Regions from separate parts of the Gilliamella sp. X-23 genome, predicted to be linked through region 1. Evidence: riboswitches for the same ligand, from Rfam matches in the RefSeq annotation. Region 1 holds a riboswitch; the other holds the start of a gene.
What was found. A riboswitch is a leader RNA that binds a small molecule or an ion and turns the genes downstream of it on or off. The one in region 1 is predicted to bind thiamine pyrophosphate.
Positions count from the first base shown of each region.

Region 1 (5,714 bases):
AGCGTAATGACAGACTGCCCACCAAACAACGCAACAATACCAAAATCACCCAATGACAATATCGCAGAAAAAGCAAAACTCTGAATGATTAATTTTTTTAGCGCCTTGTATTCGATCAAATAAAAATGTAAAAACCCATTAATATTAAGTGATTGGCTTAATTGCCAGTAACGTGAAGTCACATCATACATTGGTGCGGCAAGATTTTTTAATACAAAAGGTAATGCCATTAACCCATTACACAACATAATTAAGACACAAACAAGCACAGAACTATAAGCATACGAAAATAACATTAAAAACATACCCGACGCCAGTGCCATACTTGGAATAATTAAAATCAGCGTTCCAATCAACATTAATCGATTACTCCACTTTATTTGCTGATTAATCAATAGGCGGCTGTTGGTATAAAGTAATAATAAAGCAAGTAGCATAGCAAGCATTGCCGATCCCAAAGCAATTAATACCGAAAACATAACAGCATTTTGAAAAGTCGCCGTTAAAAATGACAACTTAAAAAAATAAATCCCTTCAATAAGTATTGTAATGATGGGTAAAATAATAAATAACCCACCAATAACAATAATCACCATACTCAACAACGCTAAGTGAAACGAAACCGGCACACAATAATTTTTCCTAACGCAGTTCACACTAAGTCTTTTGTTATAATTTGTTTTTTGCATCAACCGCATAAAACTAACGCAACAAACTAACTGCAAACAGGCTAAAAATACAGCTTGCATCAAATCAAACTCACGAATAGATTGATAAATAGCCACTTCAATTGTGGAATATTTTGGTCCACCACCAAGCGTTAATACTATGGCAAAACTCGAAAAACAAAGCATAAAAATAAGCGATGCCATCGGGAACAATTGCCGACGTAGCAGTGGCCATTCAACCAATTTAAAATAAGTAAAACTCGAAAAATTTAACTGCGTCGCTAACTGTTTGTGTGCGACTGGCACGTTATTTAAGGTTTGGTAAAATAAACAACAAGCATACGGAAAATTAAGAAACACATGCGCAAGTAATATACCTTTTAAGCCATAAATGGATGTAATAAATGGCAACCCCAACCAATTGAAAACCCCAGCCAATAAGCCATGTTTTCCATAAACAGACAGCAGCCCCGTTACAACAACAAGTGTGGGTAAAATAAAGGTAATAGGCATTATGCGTAACAATAACCGTTTACCCCAAAAATTGACCATTGATAAAGCTTTCGCCATTAATATGGCCAATAGGACAGATAATAATGTCGATAGCATTGCTTGAAATACTGTTATCCAAATCAAATGCATCAAATAACTATCAAAATAGACAGTTACATTATTAGATTTGATAGCGACCAAGCAAAGCGCACATAGTGCTGTGCCTAATACAATTAAGATGAAGCTTGCAGCGCTAAAACCTGGAAGTAATGTTCTTAATTTCAACATTGGGCTAAATAAAACTACTTACTAATGGTGGCTTTCCATTCACGTACCCACGCTTTTTGATTCTGTTCAACTTGCTTGGCATCAAACTCAAGCGGTTTATTGACTGGCTTAATTTGTTGAAAAGCTTCGGGTAATGGAATATTAATAATTGGATACATGAAATTTTTTTCAGCAAATTGGCGCTGTATTTCAGGGGTTAATAGATATCGCAAAAATGAACGTGCAAGTTCTGGTTGTTGACTATACTTAGTAATGCCCACAACTTCAACTTGGCGGTAATGGCCTTCATCAAAAATAGCCGCCGCATAACGATGATCATTATCATTCATAATATGCGCAACAGGTGAAGTGCTATAACTAAGCACAAAATCGGCCTCTCCTTTCAAAAATAGACCATAAGCTTCGCTCCAACCTTTGGTCACTGTCACGGTATTATTAGCTATTTTTTGCCAAGCAGATGCAGCATCATCACCGTATATCTTCTTCACCCAAAATAATAAACCTAACCCTGGTGTACTGGTTCTTGGATCTTGATAAATAATATTCCAGTTGGCTTGATTATCAACTAGCTCGTGCATACTCCTTGGTGGATGATTAATTTTTTGTTGATTATAAATAAATGCAAAATAGCCAAAATCATAAGGCATAAAATCACTATCCCACCAGTCGGTATTTAAATTATTGGGCTTACTAATTTTATGAGGAATAACAATACCCGCCTGTTTGGCTTGGTCTAAAAGGTTATTGTCTAACCCTAAAATCACATCGGCATTGGTTCTATCGCCCTCAAGACGAATTCGATTTAAAACCGCTACGCCATCGCCTAATGCAACAATTTCAAGTTGGCAATCGCACTGCGCTTCAAACCCCTGTTTAATCGCCTGACCAGGTCCCCATTCTGAAATAAACGAATTGTAACTATAAACGGTTAATGTAGGTTTTTCGTTGGTAGCATTGGCGTTATTGAGCATAAAAAGCGCAAACAAGCCTAAAGGTAATAAGACATTTTTAAAAAACATTTTGCCTCCAAAATAGCAAATAAAAGACAAAAGGTTTGAGCAGGTATAATAACTCAAATCCCTCCGCTGGCATGATCCAGTTCAGGTTCGACGGGTTATGTTAGCCAATCTAACATTCTCAGCCCTACTGGGCACCCCGTTGAGAACGCCGAGTAGTTTAGAGGTTAGAGTGGGGATTGTAAATAACGAAAGTGATAAAGGGGGTGGTTTGTGTTTTTTTTAAGCATCAAAATAAAAATATGATTAAAATCGATATCTTTTTCAGACGTTTTTTTAGTTAGTTAAATGGTTCTTATTATGGTTCCCTATTCGTAGTTTTGTTGATTTGTCAGATGTTGGCACCTTGTCAAGTTTGTGTAAACGATTGATTTTCCTTAAAAACACCAAACAAAAAACTTCAATAAAATCAATACCTTTCCTGACTGATTTTTAGCAAAAAAACTTGCGTAAAAATCAATCAAGGCTATTAAGTTTGTCTTGTTCTGGTGTCAGAATAATGCCAACAACAGAGTAAGGTCACCACACCAAACAAGGATGTTTGGTGTGGCTATACTTCATCGGGAACACAAATTTGTTTGAAGCGAAGTTGAACATATGAGCAAAGCAAAAGTGACCTCTTAGAGGCGAGTATCAAGATGATACAAGTAACTATAAAAAGACCACATCATACAGCCTTGCGTTGTTTTTTAAGGAGTTTGGCAAAAAACTCACTCAAACCAAATCATCGATGCCATCCGCCCTGTTTTATTTTCACGACGGTATGAAAAAAACTTGTCTTGTTCAGTATAAGTACAAAAATCACCTCCAAAAATCTTAGTTACTCCTATTGACTGTAAGCGTTGTTTAGCAATTAAGTAAAGGTCGGCTAAGTATTTTTGTTCAGCAGGGTTGATTAATTTAAAAGCAATTTTTGCATTGCGGTCGATTTTTTCAAATTGTTCCTTGACGTCAATACCAACTTCAAACTTTTTGGCGCTGATTGCTGGCCCAAGCCATGCGATGATGTTTGACCGTGGCGAGGCAAATTTTTTGACGGTTTCTTCCAGTATTCCATTACATAATCCTCGCCATCCTGCATGTGCTGCCGCAACTTCGTCACCATTGGTTGTACAAAACAAGACTGGCATACAATCGGCAGTGAGTACGACGCAAACTTGTTTGGGTTGATGGGTATAAGATGCGTCGGCTTCTATGGTTTGGTTAGGAATGTTGCCTGTTGCTGTTTGTAAAGCGATTTGCGATATATCCAGCGTTATGGTGCTGTGGGTTTGAGTTAACCAATAGGGTTCGCTAGGTATCTGTTCGGTTTGTATTAGGCGCTGACGGTTTTGCGCTATGTGTTCTAAATTGTCGCCTGTTCGACTCCCCATATTTAAGCTCGCAAATGGCGCCATGCTGACACCGCCTATTCGTGTTGTAGTGAAAGCTCGGACGTTTTTGGGCGCTATCCAATACGGGTAAATCGATTTTATCATGTTGATTACCAATCTAGTTCATCTTTGTGTTGTTCGGTGTCTTCTTGCAAGGCTTGAATTAGTGTCTGCATGTCTTGCGGTATTGGTGCATTCCATTGCATGAGTTCGCCTGTGATGGGGTGATACAGGCTTAACATAGTGGCATGTAGTGCTTGACGGTCAAAGTCGCGCAAGGTTTGAATAAACGATTCGCTTGCGCCTTTGGGCGGTCTTGGGCGTCCACCATAAAGTGGATCGCCAATTAATGGATGAGCAATATGTGCCATATGTACACGAATTTGGTGAGTTCGACCTGTTTCTAAGCGTAAACGTAATCGGGTATGTAAGCGGTACTTTTCCATCACTCGGTAGTGTGTAACCGCTGGTTTGCCGGTCGGGAATACCGCCATGTGGGTACGTTTGGTCGGGTGGCGAGTGATGGGTTGATCAACCGTACCCCCTGCGGTGATAATGCCCATAGCAACTGCTTCATATTCACGGGTGATTTCTCGGTGTTGAAGCGCATCAACTAAATGTGTTTGGGCGTTAATGGTTTTAGCAACAACCATCAGGCCAGTGGTATCTTTGTCAAGTCGATGAACAATACCAGCTCGCGGTACACGCGCTATGTCCGGATGATAATGTAATAAAGCATTTAATACCGTTCCATCAGGATTGCCGGCACCAGGGTGTACGACTAAATCACGCGGTTTGTTGATAACTAAGATGTCGTCATCTTCATAAACAATATCGAGTTTTATGTCTTCAGCCTGGTGATAGGTTTCTTCTTCGATTTCGGCATTGATTGTGATTTTTTCACCACCTAAGACCTTTTCTTTTGGTTTGTTAACTATATTGTTATTAACAGTGACTTTATTATTGACGATCCAATCTTTTATTCTTGATCGTGAATAATCGGGGAAAAGTGCTGACAACGCTTGATCTAAGCGCATTCCTAATTGGTGTTGTTCAATTTCGGTTGATAATTTTAACTCATGCATGTGTAATTTATCTATTTTAAGCTGTTTTGTTTTAGAGTATTATATACCAATCATCGCCTTTTATGTTTAATTATATTTGGATTGAAAACTGAATGAAATTGCGCTTACACTCTTTGTTAGCTATCGCTTTAACTGGCATGCTAATTGGTTGTACTTCTTCTAAGCCAGATGTTGAAAATGTACCCGAAATTGAGCTTTACAATAAAGCTAAATCAGAGCTTGAAAATGGGAATATTAAATCCAGTATTAAAGTATTAGAGTCATTGGATAAAAATTATCCATTCGGTCCTTATTCACAACAAGTGCAGCTTGATTTGATTTATGCTTATTATAAGTCTGCCGATTTGCCGTTGGCGATTGCCTCAATTGACCGATTTTTAAAATTGAATCCAACACATCAAAATATTGACTGGGTTATTTATATGCGTGGCCTTTCAAATATGGCGCAAGATGACAATATGATCCAAGGTTGGTTTAATGTTGATCGTTCAGATCGCGATGCTAATTACGCGGCAGCTGCGTTTAAGGATTTTACGTATTTAGTGTCTAGCTTTCCAAGTAGTCAGTATGCCGCCGATGCACAAAAGCGTCTTGTATTTTTGAAAAACAGATTAGCGCGCTATCAGTTAAAAGTAGCTCAGTTTTATACTAAACGCGGTGCTTATGTAGCGGTAATTAACCGCGTGACTGACATGCTATCGATGTTCCCAGATACCGATTCGACTAAAGAAGCCTTGCTGTTAATGCGTAATGCCTATAACGAATTAGGGTTAGTCAACGAAACACAAAAAG
Region 1 is NZ_JBXSQG010000003.1:78,905-84,618, forward strand. Features, by position in the region: gene thiP (thiamine/thiamine pyrophosphate ABC transporter permease) at 1-1,448, opposite strand, end outside; gene thiB (thiamine ABC transporter substrate binding subunit) at 1,463-2,419, opposite strand; TPP riboswitch at 2,508-2,616, opposite strand; gene pgeF (peptidoglycan editing factor PgeF) at 3,175-3,939, opposite strand; gene rluD (23S rRNA pseudouridine(1911/1915/1917) synthase RluD) at 3,948-4,922, opposite strand; gene bamD (outer membrane protein assembly factor BamD) at 5,015-5,714, shown strand, end outside.

Region 2 (5,714 bases), on a different contig from region 1:
TCAAGTGATTGATATGTTAACCACCTTGCAAACCAAATATCATGAATATCGTGATGACGAAAGTTACTTATTTTCAATCATGCAAGAAGGTGCCGAAAAAGCACGCTCAAAGGCCGAACCAACATTGAAAAAGGTCTATGATGCAATCGGTTTTGTATAGTTACCAAATCAATAGCGGATTATTACTAAAAATAAAACAGTATGCAATGGCTTTAATAAATTAAGTAAATTGGCAATAATTAAAGCCATGTAAATATACGGGTTAGTTATGAAAATTATTATTCTCGGTGCAGGACAAACAGGTAGTGCGCTTGCTGAATATCTCGTTACCGAAAAACAAAACGATGTCACAGTGGTTGATGAAAACCATGATAAATTGCAATCACTACAAGAACGTTTTGATTTACAAGTGATTTGTGGAAAATCATCTTATCCACAAGTCCTAAAAGACGCAGGCGCTGAATCAGCCGATATGCTTGTTGCCGTTACTAACTCTGACGAAATCAACATGATAGCCTGCCAGATTGGGCATGTGATGTTTCACATTCCACAAAAAGTAGCACGTATCAGAGAACCTGAATACAATGATGAAAATCACTCCTGCTTCAATAAAAATTGTATAAACATCGATCATATTATTGCCCCAGAAAACCTTATCACTAATCATATTAGTCAATTAGTACAATATCCAGGTTCACTACAATTTGCCTCTTTTTATGACAATCGCGTCTGTTTGGTGGCAGTTACTGCCTATTATGGTGGTGCTTTAGTTGGTAGTGAACTTTCTGGGCTTAAAGAGCATTTACCCCATGTTGAAGCACGAGTTGTCGCAATTTATCGCAAAAATCGCTTTATACGTCCACTAGCATCAACCCTAATTGAAGCCGGTGATATGGTTTATTTCATTACCCCACCAGTTAATATCAAAGCGGTGACTAGTGAGTTACAACGCCTAGAAAAGCCCTATAAACGAATCATCATTAGTGGTGGTGGTGGCGTGGCTGTCACTTTAGCAAAGCGTTTAGAAAACGACTATCAAGTCAAATTAATCGAACGCAATGCCGAACGTGCCGAATTAATTGCTGAACAACTTACTAATACCACAGTTCTGCACGGTGAATCATCGGATCAGGAATTGCTCTCACAAGAACAAGTTGAACTTACTGATCTGTTTATTGCTGTCACCAGTGATGATGAGTCCAATATCATGTCATCCATGCTAGCCAAAAGGATGGGGGCTAAAAAAGTAATTGTATTGATTCAACGCCAAGCCTACCTTGAACTGATTAATGATAGTGTGATTGATATTGCAATTTCACCACAACATGCCACAATTTCAGAGCTACTAAGCCATGTAAGACAAACAGGCGTTGTTAAAGTCGTTTCATTAAGACAAGGTGAATCCGAGATTGTCGAAATTGTTGCCAATGGTAATAGTGAAACATCGAGACTCGTCGGCAAAAACATTAACAGCTTAAAAATACCTTCAGGTGTAACCATTGGGGCTGTAGTCCGTGGTGAGGATGTCATTATTGTCAATACCGATCTAACTATTGAAGAAAACGATCACCTTATCATCTTCTTACCAGATAGAAAGGCAATTACGGACATTGAAAAATTATTACAATAACTTGTTAAAAATAGATAGTCAGTTCATAATAAACAAATAAATTTTGACTCGGGGTGTTTTTTGTTTCAACAAAAAACTGAGATTTTACCCGTTGAACCTGATCTGGATTATGCCAGCGTAGGGAAGTCTAAGCCATCAAGTCACAAAATTGGCAAATTCTTCCCAACATGCAAAGATAATAAGGAAGAAATAAATATGCCAGCAGTCAAATTATTTCCAACCAACCAAGCAACCGCTTTTATCCACCACGTTAAACAACAACGCCCACTAGTGCATTGCATAACTAATGATGTAGTCCAAAATTTTACCGCTAATATACTACTTGCTATTGGCGCATCACCGGCAATGGTTATTGCAGAGCAAGAAGTTGCTGAATTTGTTACCATTGCCGATAGTTTACTGATTAATATTGGCACCATTCACAGCAGCATAGCCACAAGTATGTTATTAGCAGCAGCTAAAGCTCAGCAAACACAAACCCCATGGGTACTCGATCCTGTCGCTGTAGGACCTGCGCTTAATTATCGTACTGAATTTGCATATCAATTATTGTCGTTAAAACCAACGGTAATTCGTGGTAATGCCTCAGAAATATTAGCGCTAAACGGTCAAAACTCATTGGCAAAAGGACCTGACGGTCAAGACTCACCCCAATCAGCTTTAAACGCCGCCAAAGAGCTTGCGCAAAAATATCAAACAATCGTTGCAATGACAGGTGATATCGACTATGTCACTAACGGTAACAACGTATATAGCATAACTGGGGGCGATATTGCTTTAACTAAAGTGACGGGAACAGGATGTTCATTATCCGCCATGGTAGCAGCTTTTATAGCCAATTCACCTGACATTTTATCTGCTACCGCCTCAGCATGTTTTATGATGAAAAAAGCCTCAGAACTTGCTAATAAACAGCAAGGATTAGGCACCTTTGCAGTATCTCTATTAGATCAACTCTCACTATTTAATCCATCACTTGAATAAGGATAGAAGATGAAAAAACAATTGGATTTAACCCTTTATTTAGTGCTCGATCCACTACTCTGTGGTGGTATTAGTGGTATGGTCAATACAACAAAAATTGCTGTCAAAAACGGCGTAACCGCTATACAGTTAAGATCAGAAAAAGAACTGGCAGGTAAAGATTGGTATCAAGCAGCATTAGCATTGAAAGAAACGCTAAGTGATACACCTGTCCCACTATTTATAAATGATCATGTGGATATTGCTTTAGCAGTTAATGCCGATGGCGTACATATTGGACAAAGTGATTTACCTGCCGATGTCACTCGCCAACTCATCGGCAAAGATAAATGGTTAGGGCTTTCGATATCTAATCGCCAACAACTTGATACCACTCCTTGGCAACTAATTGATTATCTTGGTATTGGCCCTATCTTTCCAACAACAACAAAAAAAGATGCAACGGCAGCACTGGGAACCGAACAGTTAACCAAATTAGTAGAACTAAAGCAGCGCCCTGCTGTTGCCATTGGTGGCATTGATGAAAATAATGTAACTAATGTTATCCAAACAGGCATTGACGGTGTTGCGGTGGTTTCGGCTATTTGTGGCAAAAAAGATATTCAACAAGCAACGTTATCGCTTATTAACAAAATCAAGCAAGCTAAATAGGAAATAGTATCATGACAACAATTGCATTAACCATTGCAGGATCTGATCCTAGCGGTGGCGCAGGTATTCAAGCCGATCTAAAAACCTTTTCTGCACTCGGCGCCTATGGCATGTCGGTCATCACGGCTCTAACGGCACAAAGCACACAAGGGGTTGATGCGGTATTAGCGATCTCGCCCGAATTTATTGAAGCCCAATTTAATACGCTTTATCAAGATATTCAAATTGATAGCGTAAAAATGGGAATGCTCATGAATAAAGAGATTGTCACAACCGTCCACCACCTGCTAAAAACCAATCCAATCCCGATCATCGTCTTAGACACCGTCATGGTCGCCAAAGGGGGACATTCGCTACTAAAACCTGACGCCATCACAGCCATTCGCGAACTTTTACTCCCCCTAGCAACCATCATCACTCCCAATCTACCAGAAGCCGCCGCACTACTTGATTGTGACGAAGCAAAAAACGAAGATGATATGCAAAAGCAAGGGCATGAATTACTCAAGTTAGGCTGTAAAGCGGTATTAATGAAAGGAGGACATTTGCCCAGCAATGAAAGCCCTGATTATTTAATCACTCAAAATAACACAGTTAAAATAACCGCCCCACGCATTCAAACAAAAAACACCCACGGTACAGGCTGCACATTATCCGCAGCGATTGCCGCATTATTACCTAAAAACAGCTTACCAGACACGATAGCCCAAGCCAAAAATTATCTACACGGCGCAATTAGTCATGCTAACGATTTAAATATAGGGAAAGGAATTGGACCAACACACCATTTTTACCGTTGGTGGTAATCGCACAATAAACAAACTAAATGGGATTTAAGTTGTCAACTATTGTATATAACAACCAATCCCATACGTTAACTAATGCAGATTCTTTGCTTCACTTGTGCTACAGGTAAGTGTCCCTTTTTTTCCTTGTTCATTTTTAGAATAGTCAGCCCAACAACTTTTCATTGATAAATCAATTTTTTTTATTAACTCAATTCTTCTTACATTATAAGAGCAAACAACATAATAAGGTTCAGCGTCCGTATAGTGATTAACTTCCCATATTAACTCATGTTTCTTACCATCAACCGTTCCTTTTGCTGGTTTTAAAGCCCCCATTCTAGAAGGATTATCGTAATAAACAATCATGCTGCTAAACGATACAGTCAAACTATTTATATCGTCAGAAACCTCCCACCCATCAGGCATGTTTTCAACTTCTTCTTTAACCTTGATATTTTGTGGGCACTCAATCTGATAAGCATTAACAAAAAACACCGCACAAAACCAAGCCATAATAGCCACAGTAACACTCAATATTTTACCTTTCATAGTTATATCCTTCTAACAATAGCTTATTAATAAACAGATAAAAGCATTCTAGCATTCCCCAAAATATGCCGATACCTTCATCAAAGTTTTGTTATTTCTGTTTTGAAGTGAAATTTCAACAAGGTAGCATCAACAAAGATGCCCCAAAAGAACCTAGTGCCATTAAATATAGAGGTAGTCAGTACGCAATCCCAACAAACTCATAACCAGCCTCATTAACAGCAGTGATGGCAGATTCTTGCGAAATAGAACTATTTTCAATATCGACCTCGCGTTTAGTTAAATCAACAGTCACCTTTGCCTTTGGATCGATATCATTGATCGCTTTTGTAATTGCTTTAACACAATGTTGACAACTCATATTATTGACGATTAATTTCATAAATTCTCGCTAATTTTACTGGTTATAGTCTTAATAAAAATTTACATAAAAAAAACTAAAATTACTACAATTTTATCCATAATATGATAGCATCATATTTCAATCAACACTTATAACAAATTATTATGATGAAGAAAATAACATATTGTTTATTATTAACTTTAAGCTTAACTCTTGTGGGTTGTTTTGGGGCTAGCCAATCTAGTATCCAACGTTGGATTGACAATCCTACTGCTAACGAAATAAAAGTCACTATTGACGGTAAAGAATTAACGATTCCAGCCAAATCAGGTGTTAATTATACATTTGAATATGGCAAACATACCTTATCGTATAATAATGACGACTTCAATTTTGTCGTAAAACCGGCTCAATTTGGCGAATTAGGTCTTATTAACCCAACACAAAGTAACTATTACTTATACACAGTCATCTATTCAACCTCTGAGATGAATGATGAACAATACGAAAAGATCTTAAGAGAAAACAGAGAAATAAATAACATCCCAGCCATTATTGATGGTAAAGAGCAAGAAATAGAGATGCCAGCAAAATTAATCAATGATGTATTTATTGAATACAGCCAATATCATTGGGATTATTCTTATGATCAGCCTTTCCCAAAAGAAATAACTCAAGACCTAAGATTAAAGAAAAACCAATCTTATCAACAACGTTTTAGAAAATTATATCGTGAAAGCGACTTTATTGAATTCTTAAAAGAAGATGA
Region 2 is NZ_JBXSQG010000006.1:83,622-89,335, forward strand. Features, by position in the region: gene trpS (tryptophan--tRNA ligase) at 1-160, shown strand, start outside; gene trkA (Trk system potassium transporter TrkA) at 269-1,630, shown strand; TPP riboswitch at 1,670-1,771, shown strand; gene thiM (hydroxyethylthiazole kinase) at 1,826-2,614, shown strand; gene thiE (thiamine phosphate synthase) at 2,624-3,265, shown strand; gene thiD (bifunctional hydroxymethylpyrimidine kinase/phosphomethylpyrimidine kinase) at 3,277-4,071, shown strand; gene ACYH9I_RS05815 (STY0301 family protein) at 4,144-4,602, opposite strand; gene ACYH9I_RS05820 (heavy-metal-associated domain-containing protein) at 4,781-4,984, opposite strand; gene ACYH9I_RS05825 (hypothetical protein) at 5,110-5,714, shown strand, end outside.
Region 2: another riboswitch for thiamine pyrophosphate. It lies ahead of thiM (hydroxyethylthiazole kinase); the one in region 1 lies ahead of thiB (thiamine ABC transporter substrate binding subunit).